DNA from 3 places in the Halobacillus trueperi genome. Region 2 is predicted to be linked to each of the others. Evidence: riboswitches for the same ligand, from Rfam matches in the RefSeq annotation. Region 2 holds a riboswitch; each other region holds the start of a gene.
What was found. Region 2 has a riboswitch for S-adenosylmethionine ahead of DYE48_RS09945 (O-acetylhomoserine aminocarboxypropyltransferase/cysteine synthase family protein). Riboswitches for the same ligand answer to the same signal wherever they lie in the genome.

Region 1: another riboswitch for S-adenosylmethionine. It lies ahead of DYE48_RS07190 (5-methyltetrahydropteroyltriglutamate--homocysteine S-methyltransferase); the one in region 2 lies ahead of DYE48_RS09945 (O-acetylhomoserine aminocarboxypropyltransferase/cysteine synthase family protein).
Region 3: another riboswitch for S-adenosylmethionine. It lies ahead of DYE48_RS18755 (PLP-dependent aspartate aminotransferase family protein); the one in region 2 lies ahead of DYE48_RS09945 (O-acetylhomoserine aminocarboxypropyltransferase/cysteine synthase family protein).

What each region holds. Positions count from the first base shown of each region.
Region 1 is NZ_QUAE01000004.1:123,158-133,266, forward strand. Features, by position in the region: gene DYE48_RS07155 (hypothetical protein) at 1-94, opposite strand, end outside; gene DYE48_RS07160 (serine hydrolase) at 142-1,215, opposite strand; gene DYE48_RS07165 (malate:quinone oxidoreductase) at 1,710-3,221, shown strand; gene DYE48_RS07170 (VOC family protein) at 3,509-3,913, shown strand; gene DYE48_RS07175 (hypothetical protein) at 4,117-4,323, shown strand; gene DYE48_RS07180 (MFS transporter) at 4,520-5,782, shown strand; gene DYE48_RS07185 (TetR/AcrR family transcriptional regulator) at 5,736-6,356, shown strand; SAM riboswitch class I at 6,460-6,562, shown strand; gene DYE48_RS07190 (5-methyltetrahydropteroyltriglutamate--homocysteine S-methyltransferase) at 6,659-7,780, shown strand; gene DYE48_RS07195 (aldo/keto reductase) at 7,871-8,857, shown strand; gene ahpF (alkyl hydroperoxide reductase subunit F) at 9,023-10,109, opposite strand, start outside.
Region 2 is NZ_QUAE01000006.1:139,653-149,761, forward strand. Features, by position in the region: gene DYE48_RS09930 (NAD(P)/FAD-dependent oxidoreductase) at 1-579, opposite strand, end outside; gene DYE48_RS09940 (DUF2188 domain-containing protein) at 1,258-1,455, opposite strand; SAM riboswitch class I at 1,590-1,700, shown strand; gene DYE48_RS09945 (O-acetylhomoserine aminocarboxypropyltransferase/cysteine synthase family protein) at 1,810-3,504, shown strand; gene metX (homoserine O-acetyltransferase MetX) at 3,528-4,580, shown strand; gene DYE48_RS09955 (polysaccharide deacetylase family protein) at 4,645-6,006, opposite strand; gene kynA (tryptophan 2,3-dioxygenase) at 6,703-7,539, opposite strand; gene DYE48_RS09965 (DUF4166 domain-containing protein) at 7,553-8,197, opposite strand; gene DYE48_RS09970 (RQC-minor-2 family DNA-binding protein) at 8,617-10,109, opposite strand, start outside.
Region 3 is NZ_QUAE01000026.1:3,835-13,943, forward strand. Features, by position in the region: gene DYE48_RS18750 (trans-sulfuration enzyme family protein) at 1-1,115, shown strand, start outside; SAM riboswitch class I at 1,189-1,299, shown strand; gene DYE48_RS18755 (PLP-dependent aspartate aminotransferase family protein) at 1,437-3,215, shown strand; gene DYE48_RS18765 (dicarboxylate/amino acid:cation symporter) at 3,877-5,115, shown strand; gene DYE48_RS18770 (hypothetical protein) at 5,708-5,929, shown strand; gene DYE48_RS21275 (hypothetical protein) at 5,926-6,084, opposite strand; gene DYE48_RS18775 (methyltransferase family protein) at 6,251-6,808, shown strand; gene DYE48_RS18780 (phytoene desaturase family protein) at 6,821-8,332, shown strand; gene DYE48_RS18785 (sodium:calcium antiporter) at 8,482-9,468, shown strand; gene DYE48_RS18790 (uracil-DNA glycosylase) at 9,559-10,109, shown strand, end outside.

The DNA of each region.
Region 1 (10,109 bases), on a different contig from region 2:
TCTTTTTGAAAATATAACGTGTCACTAGTCCTGCGATGATGACAACCCAAAATCCGATTTCACTTGCGACAATCACCCAGGCGATCAAGTCCAATGGTTTTCCTCCTGCCCTTTTTTAAATCGTAATCTAAGTTTTACTACTCAAGAACTTATTTTCTTTCTATACTCCTTGTTGGTTAACAGGTGAAGCAAAAAGGAGTTAAAGTTCCTTTGCAGTTTTCTAGATTTTAAGACGTTCAAATTGTTGGCCAAGAACACGACCTCTGTCTGATTGCCTTCTTTATCCGTTGTATAGGAAGCATGCGTGAAAACAAATAAAGTCGAGCCTCCTTTCATCCCACCGTGGTCGATCCACTTTCTGTTTGCTGAATGTATGTACAAAGCATAACCTAGGATTTCTTCAATACATCGTTGCATCTGATCATCAAATGTCCCTCTTCGATTGATGACCTGCATGAGGGTCAAATAGTCTTGGGCTGATGCTGCGGGTAATCGGTCAGACCATATCTTTTGGAACTCAACACCCAGCTTAACTTCGTCCATGTATCCTCTCTGTTCGTTTGCAGCTAAATGCTCATGAATTTCCAGAGAACAGTCAATATATTCCTCTCTAGACATGCCCTCAAGTCTCTTTAGAAGATCATTTTTATCCGTAACCTTCTCCTTGGTTTCAATATAGGAAGGGATGTACAAGGATGAGACAATTGGGAATATGGGTGTATGGCTCTCCATATGAAGAGACGTTGGTAAAAGATTGATAGCTTCTAAGCCAAGGTAATTCATTAGGAATTCTGTGTTAGCATTGGAGCTGTAGGCAATCATTCCAATCGCGATTTCTTTTAAGGTGTACTGGTCTTTGTCGGAATTGGCACGAACCCATTGTTTGTGAGCACCGCCATCTGTCCCTTCCATATAGAATTTCAAAAGTTCCTCTTTAGGAATCCATGCATTTTCATCAATTTTGTTATCGCTCACTTGTCTTGCAAATGCAATTGCAATGATGATTTTCACAGTACTTGCTAAAGGTAGAACAGTATGTGGATTGATTGAAATGATGGGTTCATCGTTGCGTTTGATTATAAGTGAAACGTCATCTTTTTCTCTTCTTTTCTCGGCATAATTGATGACCATATCAAAATTGTTATAAAATATTTTCCATAATACAATGGCGGTTAAGGCAATCGCTACCCCTATTGGAATGAATTGGTCGGTCAAAGGAAAGTCTCCCCTCTATAGTAGATTGAGTTCATGCATGTAGCCTTTTATATGTTTACGTTTGCATTTAAGATTTGTTTCATTTTTCCATTTGGGAGGAGTACCATTCTGTCGACTGATTTAGAGGTTAAAATAAAAAGACCTGTCCAAGACGGATTTTAAAAAATTCACTCATACCCTAGATATAACACGTAAGTAACCAACAGGCTGAGGAAGCCCGGAAGCCCGGAAGCCCGGAAGCCCGGAAGCCCGGAAGCCCGGAAGCCCGGACCTATCCTTACACTGCTCCCTATGAAAATGGACTTGAAGCCGTATGTGCTGAACACCACGGCCCTTCTTTGAATAGGCTGATAGTGCGATGTTTTTCTTTCCTTGATAGAAAAACACCCTACGGAATCCGTATTCGGAAGGGCTTCCAAATATTTTAATTTTTCGATAATAGTGATACACTGAACATAGATAAAAATAACTGATAATAGGGAGAATGAAAGGGAATGAGCAAAAAATACTCGAAGACAGATGTGATTTTAATTGGTGCAGGGATCATGAGTGCGACATTAGGATCTTTGCTTAAAGAATTGGTGCCGGATTGGAACATTCGCGTGTTTGAAAGGCTTGGTAGTGCAGGGGAAGAAAGTTCGAACGTATGGAACAATGCAGGCACAGGCCATGCAGCCCTTTGTGAGCTGAATTACACGAATGAAAAGCCTGACGGTACGATTGATATGACAAAAGCCATTAAAGTAAATGAACAGTTTCAAGTCTCCAAGCAATTTTGGTCTTATCTCGTGAAAAACAATCGGATCAGTAACCCGAATGACTTTATAATGCCATTACCCCATATGAGTTTCGTTCAGGGAGAGAGAAATGTTGATTTCCTGAGAAAGCGCTTTAATACCATGGTTGCGAACCCGTTGTTCAAGGACATGGAATTTTCTGATGATCCAGATAAACTGGAAGAATGGATTCCGCTAATCATGAAGAACCGAACGATCACAGAACCGATCGCGGCAACGAAGATCGATGCGGGGACGGACGTGAACTTCGGTTCATTGACGCGGAAGATGTTCGATCACTTGGAAAACGAAGACCTTGAAATCAACTACAAGCACAGTGTTGAGGATATCAAGCGTGCAGAAGACGGATCGTGGGAAGTGAAAGTACGGGACCTTCAAAACGATAAGATGGAATACCATAAGTCCAACTTCGTCTTCATCGGCGGAGGAGGGGGAAGTCTGCACTTGCTTCAAAAAACGGGAATTCCTGAATCGAAGCAGATCGGTGGATTCCCAGTCAGCGGTCTGTTCATGGTGTGTAACAACCCGGAAGTAATCGCCGAACACCGCGCGAAAGTGTATGGCAAAGCGAAAGTCGGTGCACCACCGATGTCTGTGCCACACCTGGATACACGTTTCATTGACGGCAAAGAAAGCTTGCTTTTCGGACCATTTGCAGGGTTCTCGCCAAAGTTTTTGAAAACCGGATCGCTGCTTGATTTGATCACCTCCGTCCAAAGAGATAACTTGGCTACAATGGTAGCTGCAGGTGTGAAGAACGCTTCCTTGACGAAATACCTGATCGAGCAGGTCATTCAATCGAAGGAAAAACGTCTGGAAGAACTGCGTGAATTCATCCCTGCGGCCAAAGCAGAGGACTGGGATCTCGTCACTGCAGGTCAACGCGTGCAGGTCATTAAGGATACCGAGGGTGGGGGCAAAGGAACGCTTCAATTCGGAACTGAAGTCGTCAGTTCCGCCGATGGCTCCATCGCTGCCTTGCTTGGTGCTTCACCAGGCGCATCGACAGCGGTTTCTGTCATGCTTGAACTGATGGGAAGATGCTTCCCAGAGCAGTTGAAGGAATGGGAACCGAAAATCAAAGAGATGATTCCTTCTTACGGGAAAAAATTAGTTGAAAATCCAGAGTTGATCCGCGAAATTCATGCGACGACAGAAGAGACGCTTGGGCTGACGGAGGAGCAGGAAGAGAGTCCTGTGAATATTTAAATGCAGCGAAAAGTGCCTTTCCCCACACAGGTGGAAGGGCACTTTTTTTATTGTCTTATAGATTAATGTTTCGTAACTCGTGTTCAATGTCCTCTAATGTTGCTTAAACGCCCCCTATCGAGAAGTTATCGTCCATTTCTTACTCCGACCAAAGTTGTATATATTTTTCATTCTTTCCGCTAATGGGTTTTCCCTCGGAATCTATTACTATTGGTTAAAAAGAGGGCATTCAATCATGGCTGGTTTCAATGGGAAAATTGCTCTCGGTAAGCGGGAGGAGAAGAAGAATGAAGTTTCCAAGCTTTGAGGCATCACAAATAAGGATAGCAAGACCTACCGATCAATTAGAAAAAGTCACTGAATTTTATGAGGCAGGACTTGGTTTAGAGAGAATGACAGACTTTGCAGGACACAGAGGATATGAGGGTGTGGTTTATGGATTACCTGGTCTATCCTACCAACTCGAGTTCACCAGGCATGAATCTGGCAGTCCTTGCCCTGCACCTTCTAAGGATAATTTGCTGGTTTTTTATATAGAAAATCGGGGTGAGGTGCTGGATGTAACTGAAAGACTCCATGATATGGGATACAAGAAAGTGGAATCTGAAAATCCATATTGGAAGGAAAAAGGGATAACCATTGAAGATCCAGATGGTTGGAGAGTCGTTTTGATGAATACGAAAGGGATTTGAAATGAAAAGGTTAGTCAGATCAAAAGAAAGAGAAAAGCATAGAAACACTATGCTTTTCTCTTTCTTTTATTCTTCCGAGGTTCACCCATTAAAGCTGTTGCGGGAGCTGAAACGCTGTTCGGAAGAATCTTTTAAATGGGAGGGAATGCTTGTTTTAGATTGGCATGGTTTGAAATAATGAAAAGCTGTAAGGAGGGATGTGCATGTTGTTCTTTATTATTCTTGCCTGCATGTTATTAGGTTGGTTAATTATGATGACTGGTCCTTTGATAGGAGGAATCATCACTTTTGGTATTGTTGTTGGTTGCTTATTTAGGGGGGTGTTTCTCATCAGTGAAATACATAAACAAATAGTCAAAGATGAAAGAGAGGGAGACTCAGACAGCGACATGGACGAGGGTCCGTTTTGAGTTTGATCGCTGCATGGCCTTTGATAAGTAGTAGTGAATATAGGGACGTAAAAGCATGGATGTAAAAATTTTGCCTTCATGCTTTTATGGGCGATTTTACTCTTTTTAAAACAATGGTTGCAAAACGACACCAGTGTCGATATAATACAACTAACAAAACGACATCGGTGTCGTTTAATTGAGAGGGGCCCAACCTATGGAACGTTTATGGAAAAACAAAGGGTATATGACCTTGATGTCCGCGCAAGCCATCTCGAGCATTGGCGACTGGCTCAGCATTGTCGCGATTATCACGCTTGTCGGGTTGAAATGGGATGCGTCACCGCTTGAAGTGTCTTTCGTCTTTTTATGTTTAGCTGTGCCGATGGCTTTGTTTGGAGCGGTTGCTGGAATGGTGGCTGACCGCTTCAGCCGCAAAACACTTATGATCGTATCTGATGTCGTGAGGGCGGCTTTAATACTGATTTTGACGATCGCGACATCGCTTTGGATGGTTTATGCAACCCTACTTACGATCGGAATCTTCTCCGCAGTCTTCATTCCTGCGAAAAACGGGAAATTGAAGGAAGTGGTGCCGGAGGAGGATATGAAAGGGGCGATGTCGATCACTTCGATGATTGACTCGTCGACGAAAATACTCGGCCCGCTCGTCAGTGGATTGCTTGTTACGGTTTTCGGCGCCCAGCAAGTTTTTATCATCGACTCGGCCACGTTTCTCGTGTCTGCGGTCATCCTCTTGTTTGTTCCAAATGCGCTTCCTCTGGAAACGACCGAAGAAGAAAAAGAGAAAGCGTCGTTCAAGAAAGAGTTCGCGCTCGGCTTTTCTTTTCTTAAATCGAACCGCTTTATGATGACGGGTTTGATTCTTGTCGGGCTCAGCCTGTTGATTCTTCAATCGGCCGATTCTCAGCTGATTGTCTTAATTCGTGAGCTGACGCAGGTGTCCCCCGATTTGTTCGGTTATCTAGTGACGGGGTCTGGTCTCGGCATGTTCTTAGCAGGATTTTTGTTAGCGAAGAAAACGGATTATAAAGCTTATCCGCTCATGCTCCTTGGGGTTTGTGGAATCGGAGCGAGTTTTGGGATTATGGGGATGCTTACCTTTTATGACCTCAATTATTCTATCCTTTGGGGACCGGGACTCGGATTCACCGCGGGTTTCTCTGCAAGTCTGATTTTTGTTCCGTTCCAGGCGACTGTCCAGGTGAACACGCCTGTTCATATGACCGGGCGCGTGTTTGGGGTCATCAATAGTGTCATGACGACTGCGACCATCATTGGGCCTCTTGTCGGAGGATGGATCGCGACGATGATTGGCGTCATTCCGACGTTTACCATTACAGCAAGTCTCCTTGTCTGCGTATCCATCGTAGGATTTGTAACGAAGCGAAAAGTAGAGGGAGGGAAAGCACATGTCTCCACGAGTGAGCAAGGAACACCTGAAGCAACGACGAGCTGACATCATGGAAGCCGCAAGGAACGTATTCATCAAGCATGGATACGAGCACACGACGATGAAGCATGTCATGGAGTCGGCTGGCGTCAGCCGCGGCGGTCTCTATCAATATTTTTCAAATAAAGAAGACCTATTTGAAGCTTTGCTTGAAGAAGGGCTGACGGACGAAGCTGAAACGACAGAGGATTCTCTTGAAAAAGTAGAATCCTACTGGGACCTGCTTATGCAGCTTTTGTTCGGGGAAGATGGCAGTCCGAATACAGAGATGGACCCTCTCGCACCAAGCAAGCTTGAGTTCTTTATCACGGGACGTAACAATGAACGAAGACGTGCGTACGGGGAAAAACGTTATGAAATGGGTCTGCAGATTTACGATGGACTCATCACAAAAGGACAGAAATCCGGTGAGTTCAGTGATCGCTATGAGAGCCAAATTATTGCGCGTTCGATCATCACTTTCATTGACGGGCTGGCACTCGATCATGCCATTTTGCCCGAAGAGAAGGTAAAGTTGAAGGAGCAGTCGGTTCTGTTCGTGGATTATTTGAGAATGGCGTTGATTGAATCCTCCTCTTGAAGAGGGGGATTTTTATTTAAGGAAAACAAGAGAAAAATGTTCAGAATCGGTTGTCAATTTCAATTGAAGTCCTGTATAGTAATCTTTAACAATTCAATCATGTTTCTTATCCAGAAAGGTGGAGGGACTGGCCCGTTGATACCTTAGCAGCAGACTTATAGAAAGTACTGTGCTAATTCCAGAAGCGTTCAGCTTGCAGATAAGAAGGGAATCGTTCGGCGGTTACTTAGCCCCTCTTCTTATTTAGAAGAGGGGCTTTTCTTATTGGAGCGCACAAACTATGAAAGAAAGAAGGGTTATAAATGTCTGTAACAACCGAAAAGAATGTGAAGAGAACACCATTTAAAGGAGACCATGTAGGAAGCTTCCTACGGCCAGAACGATTAAAAGCAGCACGTATCCAACAGGCAGAGGGAGAAATAACGGAAGAGGAATTGCGTCAAGTGGAAGATGAAGAGATTGTAAAATTAGTAGAAAAACAAAAAGAAGCAGGATTGAAAGCTGTCACGGATGGCGATTTCCGCCGCAGCTGGTGGCATTTTGATTTCCTCGAAGGCCTCGATGGGGTAGAAGGTTATGAACCTGAAAAAGGTCTGAAATTCAAAGGAGTGGAAACGAAAGCCCGTGGAATTAAAATTACAGGACAGGTAGGTTTCAGTGATCATGAGATGGTCGAACATTTCCGTTTTTTAAAAAGCATTGCCGGTGATGCTGTTGCCAAATTGACAATCCCGAGTCCGAACATGCTCTTATTCCGTGCGGATCGGTCGGAAGGCATTTATGATGACGATGAAGAACTCGTCAATGATTTAGTGGTGGCTTATCGAGGATTCATAAACAAAATTTATGAGGAAGGCTGCCGCTACCTACAGTTTGATGATACGTCATGGGCGACGTTTTTCTCAGAAGAAGGACGTGCTTCAATGAAAAAGAAAGGCCAAAACCCTGAGGAAGTGGCCGAGCTGTGTGCACGTGCCATCAATGAGTCGATTGCCAACAGACCGGATGATCTGCTTATTACCATGCATATTTGTCGAGGCAATTTCCGTTCGACCTTTATGACGAGTGGAAGCTATGAAGCGGTATCGGAAACAATTTTTGGTGGCTTGGATGTTGATGGTTTGTTCCTTGAGTTTGACGATGAGCGCTCCGGCGGATTTGAGCCCCTTCGTCATATGAACCGCCAAGACTTATCCATCGTTCTTGGTTTAATTACATCAAAGTATGGAGAGTTGGAGGATCCAGAGCGCGTGAAGGCTCGTATTCTTGAAGCTTCAGATTATGTACCTTTGAGCCAGCTGTGTTTGAGTCCTCAATGTGGATTTGCATCAACAGAAGAAGGTAATGAAATCACAGAAGAACAGCAGTGGAAGAAAATCGACCATGTTGTCAGGATTGCAGAAGAAGTGTGGCAGGAGGGCTGATGTAGACTTAATCTCCTTGGAAGGAATGTTTCATTTTTCTTATAGTTGGTTATACAACTATAGGTTCTTTTTAAAAGGAGGAATGAACACATGAAATCACTGCAGGATGCATTGAAACATAAAGTAGGACTTGGCACAGCCCCTTTAGGAAATATGTTCAGGGATGTCCCGGAAGAAGAAGCCCGTGAAACGATACAAACCGCCTGGGATCAGGGCGTCCGCTATTTTGACACTGCACCTTTTTATGGAGCCGGTTTAGCGGAGATGCGTGTCGGTGACGTGTTATCGAAGTATAACCGTGATGACTATGTATTAAGCACAAAAGTCGGTCGTTATATGACGGATGAGACAGAAGAGAACGAAGGGCTTTTTGAACATGGCCGGAACAATAAAGTCATTACCGATTACACGGAAGACGCAACGAAACGGTCGATCGAGCAGAGCCTTGAACGACTGCAAACCGATCGTTTAGACATGGTCTTCGTGCATGACGTTTCTCCTGATTTCCACGGAGATGAATGGGTGGCTAAATTTGAAGAAGCGAGAACCGGAGCTTTCCGTGTATTGTCACGTCTTCGGGAAGAAGGAGTCATCCGTTCGTGGGGCCTTGGCGTTAACACGACAGAACCGATTGAACTTGCGATGGAGCTTGAGGAAACAAGGCCGGATGTCTGTTTATCCGCAACGCAATATACACTCCTCCAGCATGACCGCGCGTTACAGCGCATGATGACGATGGCAGAAGAGAAGGATGTAGACATCGTTGTCGGCAGTCCTTATAACTCTGGTGTCTTGTTTGGTGGAGATCACTACAACTATGAAAAAGCCGGCGCAGATATCATTGGAAGAGTAAATCAATTGAAGGAGATTGGCGACAAGTACGATGTGCCGTTAAAAGCAGCTGCACTCCAATTTTCAACGGCCCATCCAGCCGTAAAGTCGGTCATTCCCGGCTCGACTCGTCCGGATCGTATTAAGGAAGATTTGGAGATGATTCAGCGGAAGATTCCGAAAGCGTTTTGGGATGAACTTGTGGAGAGAGGCTTTGTTTCGCCGCTTGCTCCTCTGCCAATTTAATCAGTAAAAAGGAGGAAGCCGTTAGTGGTTTCCTCTTTTTTGATCTTTTCATGTACCTATTTTTACTCCTCATGACACCTTCTTATATGAGTAACTTCCGTCTAGCTCATGTTGACAATAAAAAAGAAGAGCGACCATTGTCGCTCTTCTTTGGTATAAAGGTCATTAGTTACGAATCAAGTAATCAAACGCACCCAGCGCCGCGTTCGCACCATCACCCATAGAGATGATGATTTGGTTGTGTGGGCTGTCAGTTACGTCACCCGCAGCAAACAATCCTGGCACGTTTGTTGCGCCGTGTTTGTTTGTGATGATTTCACCGATGCGGTTCATTTCAACCGATTCATCCATCCATTCGGTGTTCGGTACAAGTCCAATTTGGACGAATACACCTTCAAGGTCGATGTGCTGTTCTTCACCAGATTCACGATCGATGTATGTGATTCCATTCACATTATCATCGCCGGTGATTTCTTTGGTTTGAGCATTCGTTTTCACTTCAGCATTAGGGAGACTGTTCAAGCGTTCTTGTAAGACTTCATCTGCTTTCAGTGTGTCTGCGAATTCAAGCACAGTTACGTTTTGTACGATACCGGCAAGGTCAATCGCTGCTTCGACACCAGAGTTACCGCCACCGATGACGGCTACGTCTTTGCCTTCAAACAATGGTCCGTCACAGTGTGGGCAGTAAGCAACACCTTTGTTCTTGTACTCGTCTTCACCAGGTACGCCGAGTTGACGCCAGCGTGCACCTGTGGAGATGATGACGGTTTTACTTTTCAGTACTCCGCCGTTTTCGAGTTCAAGTTCGAACATGTTATCATCGTTCTTCTGCAAGCTTTTCGCACGTTGAAGGTTCATGATATCGATCTCATAATCTTTGACGTGTTCTTCGAGGCTTGCGGCGAACTTCGGTCCTTCTGTGCTCTTCACGCTGATGAAGTTTTCAATCGTCATCGTATCAAGGACTTGCCCGCCGAAACGTTCAGCGACGATTCCGGTACGAATGCCTTTACGTGCAGAATAGATGGCTGCACTTGCGCCTGCAGGGCCACCACCGATGACAAGAACTTCGTAAGGCTCACGGTTTGTGAATTCCTCTGGAGATGGACCTTCACTGATTTTCGCTACGATTTCTTCAAGCGTCGTGCGTCCACCACTGAAGAATTCTCCGTTAAGGTGTACAGAAGGAACGGCCATGATGTTTTTCTCTTCCGCTTCTTCCTTAAACGCCGCACCGTCAATCATCGTG
Region 2 (10,109 bases):
GGCAGGTTCCGGTAGAGGCTCTATCCCCTCAAAATATCCGTAGACGACCGGGCGCAAAGGCTTCGTTTCTTCATACTTTTCTGACCCTGTCCAGTGAGCAAGGTTTGAGTTTTTCCCATCAGCCCCAACAACTAAATCCCCAAACACTTCATGTGGTTCTCCGTGTTCTATTAGAGTGACGCCAACAACTGTACCCCCTTCCCATATCAATTCCCGAGCCGCCGTTTCGGGTTTGAAATGGACGGATGGGAATGTGAGCGCTCGTTCAATCAGCATCGAGTCGAGCTTGTCTCTCCTTGGAATGATGGTATAAGAGGTCCTCGGCCCTTCTACGAAACTGCTTCCAATATAGGTCCGCATCCTCGTTACTTTTCTCAAACCCGAATCTTCGAGTTTCTTAAGCACGCCTAATTTTTCTAAAAATCCTGTATGGGACATAAAATGAGTGGACAATGTATCACTCGGAAAACTGGCTTTATCGACAAGGAGGACTTTCTTCCCCATCTCTCCTAGTAAAATAGCTAAACTTGCGCCGGCCACACGTGCACCTACAATGATGACATCGTAATGTTGATTCATGATTGCACACACCTCTATGTATCGTTTACCTCCATCATAACTGGAGCACCACGAAAACTCTAGAGTCAGCGGTAATAGTTTGTTGTAATAAGCTCCCGTTTGTGGAAGACTCAGTTTCGAGATGTTTGTTGTGTGGATGGGGGCTGGGTGGGATGACTTGCTTTCCGCGGGAGCGTCAAAAGCCCCTTCCAAAGCTCTACGGAGTAAGCCTTGCGTGGTTGGAATAAGTAATGACGAATTCCTGGCCATGGAAACGGGGTCAGGGAAACGATGATTTGCAGTGCTTGGAATCAGTACGTAGAAAAACACACACGTCCGGATTTCCTTCCGCTTTTCATGCGGACGTTTCCCAGACCCTGTTTCCTCGCCTTATTCGTGCAGAATCTATGGTTAAAACGACTTTATAACGCCGTGGGGGAGCGGCAGGTTACTGTTAGAGGGATTTCGAGAACCTCATATGGAAAAGGGGCGGAGGGAAACGGTGAGACTCCTGTGGGAAGTGCGTGGTAGATGAGACCCCGCAGAGCGTTAGCTCGAGGAGGCTCATCACTCGCCCACGGAAAGCGAACCTTTTCCCGGAGCCCCTAAACTCTCACAAAAGTCTTGAAATCAAGTCTTACAATTTAATAACTAATCATTCTATGTACATAAAAAAACTCCCGCGATGGGGAGTTTTAATTAGTAGGTGCGTTCTTCTTCAACTTCATGGTTTTGATCCAAGATTTGAAGTTTGCTCGGTTTGTTTTCTTTTGCGATTTCCTCTGCTTTGGCAACAGCGGTATCACGCTCATCATAAAGGTCTGTCGGAGCGACATCCTCGATTTTTACAAACCAACCGGTTACATCTTTATTAGGTACGACACTATATTGTTTCATGAACTTCACTCCTATCTCATAGACTTAATTAACCATTCCCACAGCAAGAAGGGTTCAAACGTATCGAAATTGTTTGACAATGAGAAAGGACGGCTTTATAATTTCAAACAAGTCAGAAAAATTGAATAAAAAAACTCTTATCGAGAGCGGCAGAGGGACTAGGCCCTACGACGCCCGGCAACCTTCAAGGCAAAACCTTGAAAAGGTGCTACATCCTACAGGTCACATGATCTGAAAGATAAGGGGAGGTATGAGATACATAAAGCCCTCTTCTTACTTACAGAAGAGGGCTTTTCGTTTTCCCCCTTCTATAAAGTGGATGCCCTAGGAAAAAATCAGAGGAGGAATTTTCCCATGAGTTTACCATTCCATACGTTCGGTCCTGAAACGAATTTGCTTCACGGCGGTCAAGAACCTGATCCCGCTACAGGTTCTCGTGCTGTACCGATTTATCAGACGACATCGTATGTTTTCAATGATACAGAACATGCTCAAAATCTTTTCTCGCTTGCGGAACCCGGCAACATTTATTCACGAATAGGAAACCCGACCGTGGATGTATTCGAACAACGAATCGCTCTTCTTGAGGACGGTGCCGCGGCGGTGGCGACAGCCTCAGGCATGTCTGCCATCACGATGGCCATTCTGAATGTCGCTAAAGCCGGAGATGACATTGTTGCTTCGACGAACCTTTATGGAGGGACATACAATTTGTTTGTCCACACCCTCCCCCGCTATGGAATTAATGTACATTTTGTAGAAGGGGATGACCCCGAATCATTCGCCAAGGCAATTACTCCTCATACAAAAGCGATCTTTGCCGAAACCATCGGGAATCCGAGTTTGAATGTACTGGACATTGAAGCGATCGCAGATGTCGCTCACGATCATCACATCCCTTTCATCATCGATAACACATTCGCTACCCCGTATGTATGCAGACCAATCGACTGGGGAGCAGACATCGTTGTCCACTCTGCTACTAAATGGATTGGTGGACACGGCACGGCCATTGGAGGTGTTGTTGTTGATAGTGGACGTTTTGACTGGAATCATGAAAAATTCCCAGGGTTTACGGAACCTGATGAAAGCTATAACGGCATCCGGTTCGGGGTCGATGTGGGTCCGGCCGCTTTCGCCATAAAACTGCGCGTACAACTGCTTCGAGACATTGGCGCATGTCTCAGCCCGCAAAACGCTTTCTTACTTTTGCAAGGACTGGAGACTTTACACTTGCGAGTGAAAACGCATGCGGATCAAGCTTTAGAAATCGCCGAATATTTAAACCATCACGAAGGTGTCGAATGGGTGAATTATCCAGGATTGAAAGATCACCCCACTTATTCTCTAGCCGAAAAATATTTCCACTACGGCCATGGGTCGATCGTTGTCTTCGGGATTAAAGGAGGACGCGAAGCAGGGCGTAAGCTGATTGATCAGAGCACTATCTGGTCGCATGTAGCCAATGTAGGGGATGCCAAATCTTTAATCATCCATCCGGCCTCTACGACTCACCAGCAATTAAGCGACGAAAACTTGAGTAAATCTGGTGTAACAGAAGAACTTGTCCGCTTGTCTGTCGGGTTAGAGTCTGTAGAAGACTTGATTCAGGACCTGGACAACGCCATTTTCCATGCCACTGGATATAGGAGATCCTACGGTAAAAGTAAGCATGTGGCAGAGCCGGTTTTATCATCCTCCCTGGACCGTTCGAACGGGGAATTAAGAAAAAGGGTAATCGGAATTGTTGGAACAAGTGCTCTTCTTGCGGAGCAGAACAAGTTGGAAAGGCTGGGATTTGAAGTCGTTGCCTTCTCTCACCTTGAGGACCTTCAAAAAGTAACGAATGTCCACTGGGATATTGTCTATGTTGAGGAAGCGAATGAGGATGTCCTGAACATAGCGAAAGAAGTAAAACCGACACTACTCTGGTCACGAAAACCAATCACTCACGAAGATGCAGCCATCATATCAGGGGTAAGCCTCTATGACGCTGTTGTAAATATCCGGTCAGGGAAAGATTTTTCTACTTCCCTCGTATCGGTCTAGTGAAAGAAAGGAGAATGAAAAGCATGTCATTAAAAAACCCCACCAGTCACCCAAGAACCAATCAAACGATATCGATTGGAAATTTCACCTGCGAGTCTGGTGAAAAGCTTTCGCATGTCGAGCTTGCCTACGAAAGATACGGGCCGACAAATGCTCCCGTCATCCTCGTATGTCACGCATTAACGGGCAACCAGCTCGCCGTCGGTTCAAGGGAAGAACGTGGCTGGTGGGCCGGTTTGATTGGTGAAGATTGTCCGATCGACACCAATCGCTATCAAGTGATCACCTTCAATGTTTTGGGTGGATGTCACGGATCTACAGGGCCTGCGAGCATTAATCCAGACACAGGCAAACCATACCGTCAAACCTTTCCCAAAGTTACCATTCGGGATATGGTCCACGCTCAGTATGAAGCTTTATATCGCTTAGGCATCACTCATGTCCACGCTATAGCAGGCGGATCACTTGGAGGTATGCAGACGTACGAATGGGGACTTCTTTACCCTGATTTCATGAAAAAATTATTCATTCTCGCAGCTACCCCTTATTTAAGTGATTATGGCATCGCTTTTAATCATATCGGTGCTCGAGCCATAAAGAGTGATCCTCATTTCCATAATGGGGACTATCATTCAAATGAAGATCTAAAGGGATTTGAAATCGCCCGGATGACCGGGATGGTCACGTACCGAAGCAGTACCTTATTTGAAAAAAGGTTCGACCGGTCCTATCACGCCGATACCTCTTATGAGATTCAATCTTATTTGGATTACCAGGGGGATAAGATTAAAGAACGTTTTGATGCCAACAGCTACCTTTACCTTCTCGAGGCGATGAACAACCATGACATCGGCCGAGGAAGGAATGGATGGGCCCAAGCAGCGAAGCAATACAAAGCAGAGGTTCACACTTTCAGTTTCGAACACGACCTCCTTTATCCAGAAGCCTTGATCCAACCATTCTCTATCTCCTGTAAAAAAGGGAAGCATCACCATATACCCACCGACTATGGGCATGATGGATTTCTCGTAGAGTTTGAACGTTGGGGCAAATGGGTGGAGGAACAATTAAACTAATTGTTCCTCCACCTGTATAATCAAAATAAAAACCGTTCCGTTTTAGTTTGAAACGGAACGGTTTTTATTGTTTATCGATCAAATGACCGACAGGAACGACTTCATACCCTTTAGCGTACAGTTTTTCCAGTAAGAGATCTACGGTTTCCACTGTAGACAGTTGAAGATCATGAAGCAAAATAATGGAATCTTCTTCTACTTCTGAAAGAATATCCTCAGTGACCGCTTCCGGTTTTAGATCTTCCCACTTCTCAGAATAGATGGTCCACGGAACAACATTGCCTTCTTCTTGATAGTTGGCAGAAGGCAGGTTTCCAAAAGGCAATCGCAGTAAATCCACCCTCTGTCCGGTTACTTGTTCCAGAATCGTTTGAGTCGATGAGATCTGCTGATTGATCTGCTCATCTGACAAGCGTCCCAAACGGGGGTGATTCCACGTATGATTTCCAATTTCGTGCCCGTGTTCACTCACTTCACGAGCCACTTCAGGATAGTAACCTACCCGTTTTCCGATCATGAAGAAAGAGGCTTTTGCTTCATACTTATCCAGTACATCAAGGATTTTTCTGGTCACTTCCGGATGAGGGCCATCATCAAAGGTTAAAGCCACTTCTTTCCCTTCCCCATGTAAATGGTTCTCTAAAGAAAAGTCCTGATATTTATTATCGCTTCCCTGATTCTCTGAAGTTGGCTTAGCCCCTACTTCAGCGGCCTCTTTAAAGGCATCTGCATACTCTGAACGAAGAAGTTTGGATACTTTATCCTTCTCAATCATCACACGGATCGGTTCCTCACTTGCAGGATCATTTATAAAAACAAGGACCCCTTCCCCCGTCAAAGCGACATCTTCGTAAAATTCAGGTTTAGCCTCAAGCTTATCCAGAAGCTTCGCGTTTTCTTCACCTGCATCGATCAATTTCTCTTTCGTCCAATCGTGAAGACGATCGACATAATAGATGTCTTCCTTGAATAATTCTTCCAGCGACAAAGCTTTTCCATTCTTCTTATCGAAATTCAAGACGGTTTGTTTAGTCATGACTCCGCCTTCACCAAGGTCGATCGTTTCAATAAACCTCACAACAAAAAAACGTTGATTTTGATGAATGACTTCAAAATCAATGTGCAATTCATGCGCCTGGCTTCCATCATTTTTTTGTTTACTTTTATAGCTTTCTTGTTTAAACAAAGCTTTCTGCTGATTCACATAATCTATAATGGTTTGGTCAATTTGGTTATTCGGTGTTTGGGGGTAATGGGCGGTCATGTGATACTCTTCAAATTCACTGATATCTGTTTCTATACTTACGTCATACATCGCCTGATTACCCATCTTCTCTCCCGACTCTTCATTAGCATTCGCAATGAAAGAACAGCCGGACGCCGTCAACAAAACAAACAAAATGGTATATATAATTGGTTGTCTCATGCTTTTCCCTCTTTATCTCATAGTCACACAATCTATTGTAACATAAATGTAACAATGACTTAATTACTTCGATATATTCAGTAAATTAAGTTAATTCAAACAAGTCCCTTCTTCATAAATGCTCCCGATTGTGGAAGACCCAGTTTCGAGATAACCGGGGTTCGCTGCCTAGGTTGAGCGTCAGGGGTGGTTGGGAAGCTACTCGCTTTCCTGTGGGGGAGCGCCGAGCTTCCTCGGACTGCGTCCTGCGGGATCTCGCCTATCTCCTTTTCCCTCGGGAGTCTCGCAGCTTCCCAACCACCCCATTCGATGAGCTAGAAAAACGAACCCCTTCACCGAGGAGAATGTCTTCCACTATCACTCTCCTTATTGTAATAAAGCGTTCTATATCAGGCTTTTTATGTAGAATACATATTTTCTAGAATTTACTGGGCAATGTTGTAAACACGTTAAATCTTTGAAGTTGTTTCGAGATACTCATATGGCAAGGGGCGGAGGGGAATGGCGAGACTCCTGCGGGAAGAGAGTGCTTGGTGAGACCCCACAGGACGGCAGTGCGAGGAGGCTCACCGCGCTTCCGCGGAAAGCGAGCCATTCCCCTCCGCCCCCATCCACTCAACAAAAGTCTCGAAACTTAGTCTTCCACAATCCTGCCATATAGCGGAATAAAAAAAGAACTCTCCAATAAGGAAAGTTCTAGATATTGGTGCGGACGTCCCATAGTTCGGGAAAGAAGCGGTGATCGAGGACTTTCTTTAAGTAGCCGACACCTGAGGATCCACCTGTTCCTTTTTTGTGACCGATAATTCGTTCGACTGTTTTCATGTGACGGAAACGCCATTGCTGGAGACTGTCTTCAATGTCAACAAGCTTCTCCCCTAATTGGTACAAGTCCCAGTATTGTTCCACATCTTTATAGACATTCGTCCAGGCAGCTTCTACGCTGGAGTCTTTTTCATACAGCTGCGTGTAATCGCGGTCCAACAATTTTTCTGAAATCGGAAAACCGGAGTCGGATAGCTTTTCGATGGCAGCATCGTAAAGGCTTGGTGCACGATATGCCTCTTCAAGTCGATGATGCAGCTCTGGGTCTTTTTCGTAGATCTTTAACACGTGAGGAGTTTTATACCCCAGTGCAAATTCAATCATTCTGTACTGATAGGATTGGAAGCCGGAAGCCTGTCCGAGGTGATCACGGAACTCCATATATTCTGACGGGGTCAATGTTGATAGGACATCCCACGCTTGAATAATCTGTTTTTGAATGCTCGATACTCGTGCGAGCATCTTAAAAGCCGCCTGCATTTGATCTTTTCTAATTGCTTCTATAGCTGCATGAAGTTCATGTAAAGTCAGCTTCATCCATAATTCACTGACTTGATGAATGATAATAAAAAGCATCTCATCATGATGAGGTGACAGACGATTTTGCGCAGAAAGCAGTTCATCCAAGTTCAAATATTCACCATAGGTCATCCGGCTGGAAAAATCAGTATGGATGTTCTCGCTGCCATCATTTTTATGATTTGTCACTGGTGTTCCTCCTTCAGTCCAACACGCCGCGTTCAGGAATGTTAGTAAAAGTCATCGGTAAAAATTCCGTATGAACCGTCCCTTCATACATAAGAAGCGTTCCTAAAACAGGGTGCTCTGCGTGCACATGTACACGAAAAGCCTCTTCCTCTTCATCATAATGTTCGTAAACGCTGGTCGTCGGATTGGCCATAGACATGAGGCCATCCACATGCATTGCTTTCGACTCCATATATAGTCCGCCTTCTGCTGTGACATGGATCTCCAGCTCGGTTTGTATGAGGCCTGTCTTTCCTAAATCATCAACGATACAACCTTTCTCTTCATCAAATCGCATCGCTGCATCAAAACCTCGAATCGAGTAAGGAAAGAAAAATCTCCGGATCCAACTAATCGTCTCCCGTCCTTTTTCATCTACATAGATATAATTCTCAAGGGTGAACGGGACATCTTTTCCTCTTTCTGCAAACACAAGGTGATCTTTTGTTCCCACTTGAAGAAAAGGGCGCAGCAAAGGATGTGTCCCTCTGATTTCAGTCATTCTCCCTTGGCCAAGGATCATTAGATTTTGTTTGCTCGTCAATCCGTACTTCTTTTGTAGCTCTGGATGAAGATTGTGGAATTGCTCACCTAGTGCTCGATGAAAAATCGACTTCATGGAAAAACTCCTCCCAAAACAGGTTTCCATCCGTGTTTCTTTTTGGATGGTTTTAAATTATTTGCCCCGTGCCATTTATGTAATGTTCTATATTAAAACAGGGTTAATAAAGCAGGTATGAAATGATTCAAATCAGAATATGGTTTTTTTAGAAACTATTTTCTTTGATGTATGTAATGGCATTATAGCATAAGTAACCGCTTTCCATTAAACATACAAGCATAAAGACCTGCCTTTCAGCAGGTCTTTATGCTTGTGTTAGTGGAATAACGAAGGTCTACAAAAACGTTTGCCCCATTTCGTCTTATGTTGTGCCTGGAGGCAGACCTTGGTGACATTAGCCGCCCCGAGATGCAGTAAAGACTACCAACTCACGACTTTGTTTATGTGTCTCCGTCGATCACTCTCACATAACACAATCACATGACTTCTTCTGCGTAGTCACTGATAGAGTAGCCTTTTTGTTGTTTCATAAGCCATCCTTGTTTTTCGAGCTGGTTGAAAAGTTTTTGAATGTGTTTTTCAGGCCAACTTGAAAGGATGCCGAACCATCGTGTTTCGTGCAAACGGAGCTGCCTAAGTTTGTTGGTCGCTTTTCCTGCAAGCACTTGTACTAAGGTATGGGCCGGATAATCTGTTCCATAATAATAGATCAAGTCAAGCACTTGTTGAGTTTCTGCATACGTCAGCGATCTTCCTTTGACAGTAATGATGACATCATTCTCTTCATAACGAACTTCAGTCAGCTTATTTTTCAACTCTTCTAAGACATGGCTTGTCATTGGATATACATTTTCAGGAACAACCTTCTGCCAATCGCGTAGTTCTTTCAACATTCTTACGTCGTCGAGTTCTATTCCGGAAAGCCATAACAGCTCAGATTCACACGTACGCTCTGGGATCTGGCTCCGATTTAATTTGTCATACATATAGAGCAGGGGATGTGATCTCATATCTCCTGCTTTACGCTGATAACGTTCAATCTGTTTGACAACATCTAAACTTTCATCGAGCGTTTTTCTGGCGACAGTCAACTGTTTTTTCAAACCATTTAACTGAATCAGTTGTTCCAGAAGACGCTGGTTTTGTGCAGCGATCTCATTGAACTGTTTCTCAATGGTCATGACTCGCTTCGTGGCTCGCTCCACATCGAATTCCTCTTCAAGAGCAACTCTGTCTTCATCAATATAATAAAGCAGGGTATAATCGCACCTTTCACAAGAACAACAGATGCATCTCTCCTTTGAAAGAAAGGTGAGTGATTTCCTATGTGAACAGCTTCCTTCCCTTCCTTCCAACCAATCGGCTGGTAAAGTGCGGAAAGGACGCATAACGATGCTGACTCTGTGACGCCAATAGGCCACATCCTCCGGGTAATTAAGAACCGATATAAGAGCGGATTGATTCATGACTTCAACCGCATCAATGACGTTCCTTTTTTCATGGAACAATTGTACGATCGGGTGATTGTGGAAAGCAGCAGATATTTTATCAATCCAATCCTTGTGGTCGTGTTCACTTATATGGGATAAAAAAAGATAGTCCTCAAGTACTTCCCCTACGTGTTCATAAAGTTGTTCCGAGGAGAGTTGAGTGAAATCTGTACTGTATAAAAATTCTTCTTTTAATGGTAGTCCATGTTCTTCCGACAAGGACCTCCATAAAAACAGTTCTGGGCGCAACAAATGTGGATGGATCGTCTCTTCTTTTTCAAAAGAAACTGGTAGGACAGCTTTTCCTGACAACCCTAGGTAGGGGCGAATTTTCGCAACATCAAGAGCTTTGTCGTTGATTTGGTCCACGATTGCGTCGTTAAGCCTGGATAGTAACCCCCGTTCAAATTTATGTCCAATCGACCGGATTTGTTTGTTCTTCTTTCCGATCGGTGCAAGTACTACATACGGGTATCGTT
Region 3 (10,109 bases), on a different contig from region 2:
TCCACCATAAGGCGGATCAAAGCCTTGTACCGAATAGCAAGAGTACACCGATTTACCAGACGTCCGCCTTTACATTCAAAGATTTGGATCACTTGGAAAGTTATTATGAGGGAAACAGCCCTTATTTATATACGAGAGAGCGCAACCCCAATACAGATGAACTTGCTGGAACCGTTGCTGAACTGGAAGAAACACCAGCCGGAGTAGCGTCTTCATCCGGAATGTCAGCCATCCTTGCCGGCATTCTCGCAGTTGCAAAACCCGGGGATCATATCGTTGCCGCAGAGGATGTTTATGGAGGTTCACACAAGCTGATCACCAAAGAGCTGCCCACGTTCGGGATTGATGTAACGATGGTTTCTTTTTCAAATCTGGAGGAGGTTTCAGAGGCGATCACAGACCAAACGAAGCTGCTTTATACGGAATCGATTTCAAATCCTTTTTTACGGGTGGAAGATCTTGAAGGCCTCGTCGCTCTTGCTCGCAAAAAGAATGTGAAAACGATGGTTGATAATACGTTCGCGACCCCATACTTATTGCAGCCGTACACGCGTGGCGTCGACCTTGTCGTACATAGTGGGACGAAGTATATAGGTGGTCACAGTGACGTGACGTGCGGAGTGCTGGTCGGGAATGAGGATTTGGTTCAGGCCGCTACCCAAAAAGTTGTCACGTTTGGTGCGAATCTCAGCCCTTTCGAAGCATGGCTTACTCAACGTGGAGCCAAAACTTTAGGTCTTAGGATGAAGAAACAATCACACAATGCAAAACAAGTAGCAACAGCCCTTGGTGACCATGATTCGGTCCGTACCGTCTATTATCCTGAAAAGGTATCGGAAAGAGGAAACGGAGCCATTGTGACCATCGAGCTTGATGATTCTATTGATATCGAGGCGTTTTTCCGGTCTCTCGGATGGGTGAAAATTGCTCCTACATTGGCGGGCGTAGAAACGACGGTTTCATATCCTGTACGTACGTCTCATCGTGCGTTATCGAATGCTGAACGTGAGAAAATCGGCATCAATGATTATGTGATTCGTTTGTCGATCGGAATTGAAGATCATGAAGATATTATTGAACAGCTGAAAGAAGCGATAACAGATTCGGAAAAATAAATTGTCGAAAATAATTGACTTTTCTGATTCTTGTCCGTTATAATTCTCAACATAATCAATTAACTGCATACATCTCTTATCAAGAGAGGCTGAGGGAATAGGCCCTGTGAAGCCCGGCAACCTTCAAACATCGGTTTGAAAAGGTGCTAAGTCCTACAGATCAGATTGATCTGGAAGATAAGAGGAGGAATCGAAATGACAAACCCTCTTCTTATTAGGAAGAGGGTTTTTTGCTGTTCGGAAAAAGGTCCATAATCTTTTTACACGCTTAAAGACAACTATATCTATAAGAATAGAAAACTTTTTGAGGAGGAAATAATCATGACGAATTCATTTGAAAGCTATGATGTAGATACGATTTCTTTACACGGAGGACAGTCTCCCGATCCGACGACAGGATCTCGGGCGGTGCCGATTTATCAAACGACCTCTTATGTTTTCCATGACACAGAACATGCCCAGAGCCTTTTTGCCCTCGATGAACCTGGAAATATCTATTCCCGTATCGGAAATCCGACCGTTGATGTTTTTGAAAAAAGGATGGCCCTCCTAGAAGGTGGAGTCGCTTCCGTTGCGACGGCGTCCGGAATGTCTGCCATTGCTCTATCCATCCTGAACATCGCAGGTGCAGGAGATGAAGTGGTTGCCGCATCAAACCTTTATGGCGGGACTTATAATTTATTCGCTAACACTTTACCGCGATATGGCATTAAAGTCCGTTTTGTCGACCCAGAGGAACCAGAAAATTTCCGCAAAGCCATTACAGACCGAACGAAAGCTGTCTTCGCTGAAACGATCGGAAATCCAAGTCTTCACGTGCTGGATATTGAAAAGGTGGCGGCCGTAGCTCATGATCATGACCTTCCCCTTTTAATTGACAATACATTCGCCACCCCTTATACATGCCGGCCAATTGAGCACGGGGCCGACATCGTCATCCATTCTGCAACGAAATGGATTGGTGGTCACGGTACAGCCATTGGAGGAGTTGTCGTAGACGGAGGACAGTTCAATTGGGGAAACGGCAAGTATCCGGTTTTCACAGAGCCTGATGACAGTTATAACGGAATCGTTTATACCGCCGATTTCGGAACACTTGCTTATATTACGAAACTGCGTGTCCAGCTGCTTCGTGACTTTGGTTCATGTTTGAGCCCGCAAAATGCTTTCTTGTTATTGCAAGGGTTGGAGACGTTGCATTTACGTGTCGCCCGGCACGGGGACAATGCCCAGGAGATCGCGGAATACTTACAAGGTCATCCTGATGTGGAATGGGTTTCGTATCCAGGGTTACCCTCACATCCCGCTCATGAGCTAGCCAACCGTTACCTTGATGGAGGATATGGTTCGATCGTTAACTTTGGCATCAAAGGCGGAAGGGAATCCGGGAGACAAGTGATCAATAATATTTCACTCTGGTCTCATGTAGCAAACGTTGGAGATGCGAAATCATTGATCATCCATCCAGCTTCAACGACGCATCAGCAATTGTCCGTCGAAGACCTTGCGGCAAGTGGAGTGACAGAGGAATTGATTCGCTTATCTATAGGACTCGAATCGAGCAAAGATTTGATCAATGACCTTGATCGAGCCATTGCAAAAGCGACAGGAAGAGAAACGGAACAAACGGCGATTACTGAAAATGATGAAGGAGTCATCAATTGGGCTTTAAGCTCCTCCAAAACCAAAGAAGATGGAGAAACGCGTCCAAAACGTTTGGCGGTGGTCGGGTTGAGCGGAAAACCTTCACGTCCGAGTCATCGTCTGGCTCGAAAAATGCAGAGGCTGGGGTACCAAATCGTCCCTGTGAATCCAAGAGAAACAGAAGTACTTGGAGAGAAGGCGTATCCAGATCTAACATCGATTCCATTCAAAGTCGATGTCGTCCAAGTATTCCGCAGTCCGGAAGCAGCCATTGAAATTGCTAAGGAAGCTGCGGATATACGTCCGGACGTCTTCTGGCTGCAAGAAGGCGTCATCGCACCGAAGGCGGCCCAGATCGCAAGTGAAGCAGGACTTGAGGTGGTTCATAACCGTTGTACGTATAAAGAAGCCCAGCGCTTACGGGGAACCATCGATACGTACGCATGTGAAATCTAAAACCCAACAATAGAGGATATAACATGGGGCTGAAAAAATGTTCATCACTATAGGTCATTACGGAGGAAGTTTTTCAGCAAAAGCGTGTTATGGACTGTTGGAAAAGGCTAAAGTTTCTGTAAGAATTTATCGAAGAGCTTCCAAAAATCCAGATCAGTGGGAAAGTTTGCGGAGGGAATTGAGGAAGCGGAAAAAGTGGATTCTTGATAAAGAACGGCTGTCGCAAAGGCGGCCGTTTTTTTATGCAACGGGATAAAACTATATGCATGGATAAAGGGGAGTTCATGAATATGTAATAAATTCTAAACATTCTCATAATCTAGAAATGACTATGTATCCCGCGGTTTCAATGGCCATTGAAAGTTGTACAACACCAACTGGAACATAGTTGTATAAGAAACTGCCATCAAATTCTATTCAATTTTCACTCATTCTATGTTATAATTTATAAAGCACATTTCCACACGCGCTGGTTGCAACCATCTATGACGAGCCTGAAACACATTCATATCAAGGCTCAAAGGTACCGAACCCCATATTGTAAGTAAGTCTTTTTTTAATGCTTTTTTGACATGACTGGGTACATGTCGCCTTTGAAATTTTTCACTTTTTAAACAAAATAATAAGTAAGCGTTTTCATAATGTTGTAGGAGGTTACTTCATGAAACTAACAACCAAGATTTTTATAGGTTTGATTCTTGGTGCGATTGTAGGCCTGGGTCTGCATTTAGCTGCACCGGATCTGTTCAGTACGTTAGATGCTTATGTTTTCGGTCCTTTAGGTACGGTATTCTTAAATCTCATTAAAATGCTGGTTGTACCGATCGTGTTCTTTTCTATCACCCTAGGTACCGCTTCTCTTGGCGACCCTAAGAAACTAGGTAGAATCGGTGGGAAAACCATTGCATTCTTCCTTGTCACAACGACGATTGCAATTAGTATCGCGATTTCTCTAGCCTATCTCTTCCAACCGGGAAATGTTGATATCAACCCTGCCGGTGCAGAGTATGAAGCTCAAGAAGCGCCTGGTGTCGTTGAAACATTTACGAACATCATCCCAACAAACCCGATTCAGGCAATGACAGAAGGGAACATGCTTCAGATTATTGCCTTCGCTATCTTTATCGGTTTCGCACTAGCGATGCTAGGCAAGAAGACAGAAGGGATTTACAAGCTTGTCGAACAAGGAAATGAAATCATGATGTTCCTTGTAAACTTGATCATGCGCTTTGCTCCTTATGGTGCTTTCGGTCTCCTCGCTTCTGCAATCGGAACGATGGGGATCGACGGTATGAAAGGGATGGGGATGTACATGATTGTCGTCATCCTGGGGTTGATCATCCACGGAGTGGTGACGTACGGTTCTGCGGTCGCTTTCCTTGGAAAGATGAATCCAATCAAGTTCGTCAAAGGGTTCTTCCCTGCGATGACGGTCGGTTTCAGTACGTCAAGCAGTAGTTCAACGCTACCGATTTCCATGAAAACAGCACAGGAAAACTTGAATGTACCGAAGCCTGTCAGTAGTTTTGTCCAGCCTTTAGGTGCAACCATCAATATGGACGGTACAGCGATTATGCAGGGTGTGGCGACGATTTTCATCGCTCAAGTTTATGGTTCAGATCTTGCATTTGCGCAACTGGTCATGGTCGTTCTGACGGCAGTTCTTGCGAGTATCGGTACTGCGGGAGTCCCTGGTGTAGGATTGATCATGCTAGCTATGGTTCTTAACCAAGTATCCCTGCCTGTCGAAGGAATCGCGCTGATTATTGGTATCGACCGACTGCTCGATATGTTACGTACATCCTTGAACATCACAGGTGACGCAGCATGTGCCGTCGTAGTCGCTGAATCTGAAAGAAAACACGGCATTGATGAAGATGCCAAACGTATGGAAGCATAAAGCATAATAAACAAAAGTGCAACCTTTTTGGTTGCACTTTTTTTATTTTTATAAAATTATATCTCCAATGGACTTATTCTTCCTTTAAAAATTATTAAACTAAATGGCAGGGTAGTGGAAGACTTGATTTCGAGATGTTTAGGGGTTCGTTGCTGAGTTGAGCGATAGGGGTGGCTGGGAAGCAACTCGTCTAGCTCCCTCGCCCAGACACTCCCAGTGCGATTCCGCATTTGAACACTTTCCTGTGGGGGAGCGACGAGCTTCCTCGGACTACGTCCTGCGGGATCTTGCCTATCTCCTTCTCCCGCGGGAGTCTCGCAGCCCCCATCCACTCAATAAAAGCCTCGAAACTGATACTTCAAGAATAAGGAGCGTTTGTGGAAGGTTGGGAATTAAAAATAAGAGGAGTCCTACTGCCCTTTTGAGGTAGCTGGGCTTTTTTTATGGAAAGCTACTAGGTTTGTTGTTTGGACATAAAGGGTTTCGTTTGAGAAAGCAGAATATAAGTAAGGAAGAATGGGAGAGGGGTGACGTGTATCCAAAGCCTCTGATGGGTATAGTAACAGATAGATAACTTGGAAGAGGTGATACGATGTTTTATTCAGTGACGTTACAAAAAATAATCTTTCTAACAGGAATCGGTGTCATTATTGGTGCTATCATAGGATTTTCATCCGTTCTCGGATTCGGTCTTGATGGTTCCGTTTTCGTCCTTTCTATGTTCTTAAGTATCATCAGTGTGTATGCTACGGCCATGTACGCGGAACTCTATCATATCCGTGAAGCTATCAATAAACAAAACAAGAATTTTTAAGGAGAATCGTAGAAAAAACTGAATAATAGAATGGTTATGTATAAGACGCCTACAATCGCCATTGTCCAATACGTGGACTTTGTAATTTTTTTAAAGATCACTAAGAAAGTGGCGATGACTGCGGAAATGATAAAAACACTATAAAAAATGTCCAACTTCTTTAACCCCTTTTTCATTATTGTTGCTATTGTAATGGAAACTGAACAATTATGCGAGGGTAGGAAGGGGGCGGAATGTTTGAAAATGAGTGGGAAGCTACGGTTTATCTGCAGAATGTAAAGGGAACAATGGAAGATAGTATCCAGAGAGGGCGGGTGCTCCATGACCCTGTTTGATGGATTGTTTTTAGTAGTGACGGCCTTTTGGCTGGCAGAGTTTTTTATCTTCAGAAATGATCGGTCGGGAGAAAGTGGTTCTTATGAACGCCGCTCTTTTCTGCTGATCCTCGCGGCCGTGGTCGTGACGCTCGTATTTTCTCTCTTTATGCAGGAATGGGACATTGGGATTATTCATCATCGAGGAATCTGGTGGATGGGGTTGGTCTTATACGCCCTTGGAGTAGGTCTTAGATATTGGGGGATTCTTCATCTGAAAGATCAATTTACGCGCAATGTCTCTGTTCAAGAAGGAGACCGCCTCGTAAGTAGTGGTCCTTACCGTCTGCTCAGACACCCTCTTTATACAGGGCTTTTATTCATCATTATTGGGTTTTGTTCAGGACTCGGCAACCTGTATGCAGCACTCCTATGTGGAATTTTCATGACGATCGCATTACTACATAGAATTAAGCTCGAAGAAGCGATGCTCGTGGAGCAGCATGGGGAAAGGTACAGGAAATGGTGCCGTTCGAGGTACCGGCTGATTCCTTTTGTCTATTAATTTTGGAGGTGGATGGTTTTGAAAAAGAAAACAGCGGTTGTAGTGGGAGCAGGTTTAGGTGGTATGTCAGCAGCAATTCGACTGTCAGCAGATGGTTATGATGTGAAAATCATTGAAAAAAACAGCAACATAGGTGGAAAGCTGAACCGCAGAGAGGGGAAAGGGTTCACGTTTGATACTGGACCATCCATATTGACGATGCCTTGGGTTCTTGAGCAGCTATTTGAAAGTGTGCATCGCCGTCTTGAGGACTATATCACTGTAGAACGTGTCGAACCGCAGTGGCGCACATTTTTCGAAGATGGCACACAACTCGACGTAACGAGCGATCTACCTAATATGCTTGAGGAGATGGCCAAGGTTACGGAACGGCCGAACCGAAAGCTGACCGATTTCTTGTCCTACAGTCAGGATATGTATGAACTCTGTATGAAGAGTTTTTATAAATATAGTATCGAAGACTTGAAAGATTTGAAGAAACATCATAAATTAAGTGAATTATTCCAGATGGATCCGATGAATACGGTAGCGAAAGCGACGCACAAGCACTTTGATAACAAATATTTGGAGCAGCTGTTCAATTATTTTGTGATGTATGTAGGATCCAATCCTTACGCTACACCGGCTATTTTAAATCAGCTTGTCTATGTTCAGCTTGGGCTTGGCATCCATTATGTTAAAGGCGGCATGTACAAAATTGCTGAAGGTATGGGACGTCTTATGGAAGAGCTGCGTATCGATGTGGAATTGAATACTCCAGTCCAGCGATTTGTCGTTGATGGTGATCGTGTTATTGGTGTAGAAACGGCTGAGGGAACGATTCACGAAGCGGATGTTGTCATCTCTAACCTTGAGGTCATCCCGGCATATCGGAAGCTGGCTCCACAAACATCCAAAGTGAAGAAAGAAACAAAAGCTCTCGAGAAAAAGTTCGACCCGACCGTATCAGGACTTGTGCTATTGCTTGGAACGGATCGTAAATTCGAGAACTTAAAGCATCATAACTTCCTTTTCTCCGAAGATCCGGAAAAAGAATTCAAACAGATCTTTGAAGAAGGGAAGCCTGCGGATGATCCGACAATCTATATCGGAATTTCGGCAAGGTCTGATGAAACGCAAGCGCCTGAAGGGAAAGACAATCTTTTTGTACTGACGCACGTTCCGCCGCTCGAAAACAAAAAGCGTAAACCGATCGACTGGGATGCCTACCGCGAAACGGTGTTGGATAAGTTAGAGCGCATGGGCATGGAAGGGTTGCGTGATTCAATTGAGTTTGAGTATCGTTTTACTCCTGAAGATCTCGAGGCCTTATATGGCCCGAACGGTGGCTCTATTTACGGGATAGCGGCTGACCGCAAGTCCAATGGTGGATTTAAGATACCATCCAAGAGTCAAATTTACGACGGCCTTTATTTTGTCGGTGGCTCTACTCACCCGGGTGGAGGTGTACCGATGGTAACATTGTCGGGACAGCTGACTGCCGACTTGATTAAAGAGAGAGAAACAGAACCCGTTCACCAGTAAAAGAAAGCTCAGCGCCGCGGAGGCACTGAGCTTTCTGTATGAGAAAGGGGGAAGACTTCTCGCGTTCCATTCATTTACTGTTTACCGGGGCAGAGGGAAGGGAATGGTTGAAAAATGCCATATTGAAGTTGATTTGAAGGAGTTTTTTTATGAGCGACTGGATGATTTTTGCTCTGTTTTTTATATCAGGAATCTTAACCTTTTTCATAGCCTCAAGGCTTGCAATATTTGGGGATGCGGTAAAAGAAAAAACGAAAGCATCTTCCGCTTTCATGGGAGCGATCATTGGTATAGCCATCTCGCTGCCTGAATTAACCTCAAGTGTTACGGCGATTGTCATCGACAGCCCTGACTTGGCTGTTGGAAACTTGATCGGAAGCAACCTGTTCAACATCATGGGTCTTGCGATTTTTGACATTGTCTATCGCCGCTATCAAATATTGACGCATGCAACGGTGGAAAGTAAGTTATATGGCTGGCTTGTGATCTTTATGACACTCATCGTCATGGCCGGTTTGAGTTTGACCTTGCCGACCCATGTTTTCCACATTAGTTACACGTCGATTGTCATTGTGGTTCTTTACTTTGTTGGTTCAAAGTTCATCAATGACCGGACAGAATACCAAGGTAGAAAAGTGAAACGACAAAATGAACGATACAAGGACTATTCATACAAACAGGTGCTTTGGCGCTTTGTTCTATATGCTTTTCTAATTATGGTTATTGGTAGCGTATTGACCATTACGGCTGAGCGGATATCCGTCATAACGGGGATCGGTGCGTCCTTTATCGGTGCATTCTTAGTGGCGATCAGCACGTCATTACCTGATGCTGTCAGTGTAGGGACAGCGCTCAAGCTCAGGAACTTCAATCTTGGAATCAGCTCGTTGCTCGGAAGTAATGCCTTCAACCTGATGATTCTTGCGATTACAGATTTTATTTACTTTAAAGGGAATCTTTTACAACAATCGTCTCCTGCAAACATGATCACAGGGATAACGTCCATCGTGTTCATTCTATTAATCATCTACAGTATTACACGCAAGAATGTTCGTGCATGGAATTACTTGATTCCTTCCTTCTTAATTATTGTGAGCTATTTTGTTACTACGTATCTAGCGTTTCAAATGAAATGATAAGAATTGGCTCCCCGGAGTGGAGGAAGTTGTTTGTCCAATGGATTAGAATTTTTTCGACTCTAGACGAAAGAAATAGAAGAGGAAGATGTGAAGCGAAAGGTGGGTGAGTGGATGGAGTGGCCCGAACGGTTAGTAAATGAAGCAAAAAAGAGGATGGAACCTTATGATGTAGAAGGTTTCGTTCTTGGCAAAGGGGATGATCGTGGCAGGGTCATGATTGTCGGCGAAGCACCTGGTGAAAATGAAGCGATTAAAGGGGAGCCCTTTATTGGAAGGGCGGGCGATGAACTGGACAAACAGCTCGACTATCTCGGTATGGCCAGAGAAGATGTTTATATCACGAGTGTAATAAGAAGCCGGCCCTACAAATGGGTGAAGACGAACAAGAAGGGTATGGGAGGCAAACGGAAAGCTAACCGCAAACCAAATCAAAAAGAAATCTATGCTCATGCCAAACTTCTCGATTATCAAATTGAACAAATGAAGCCTGACATCATTATCGCTCTTGGAGGAGTGGCTTATGAACGGTTGACCGGTGACAAAGGGAAAATCAGTGATGTCGTTGGTGAAGCCATCCGTACCCCTGTCCAGAAGGAAGAAGAAGGGGGATATAGAAAGTCTGCGGAAGAATATACCAT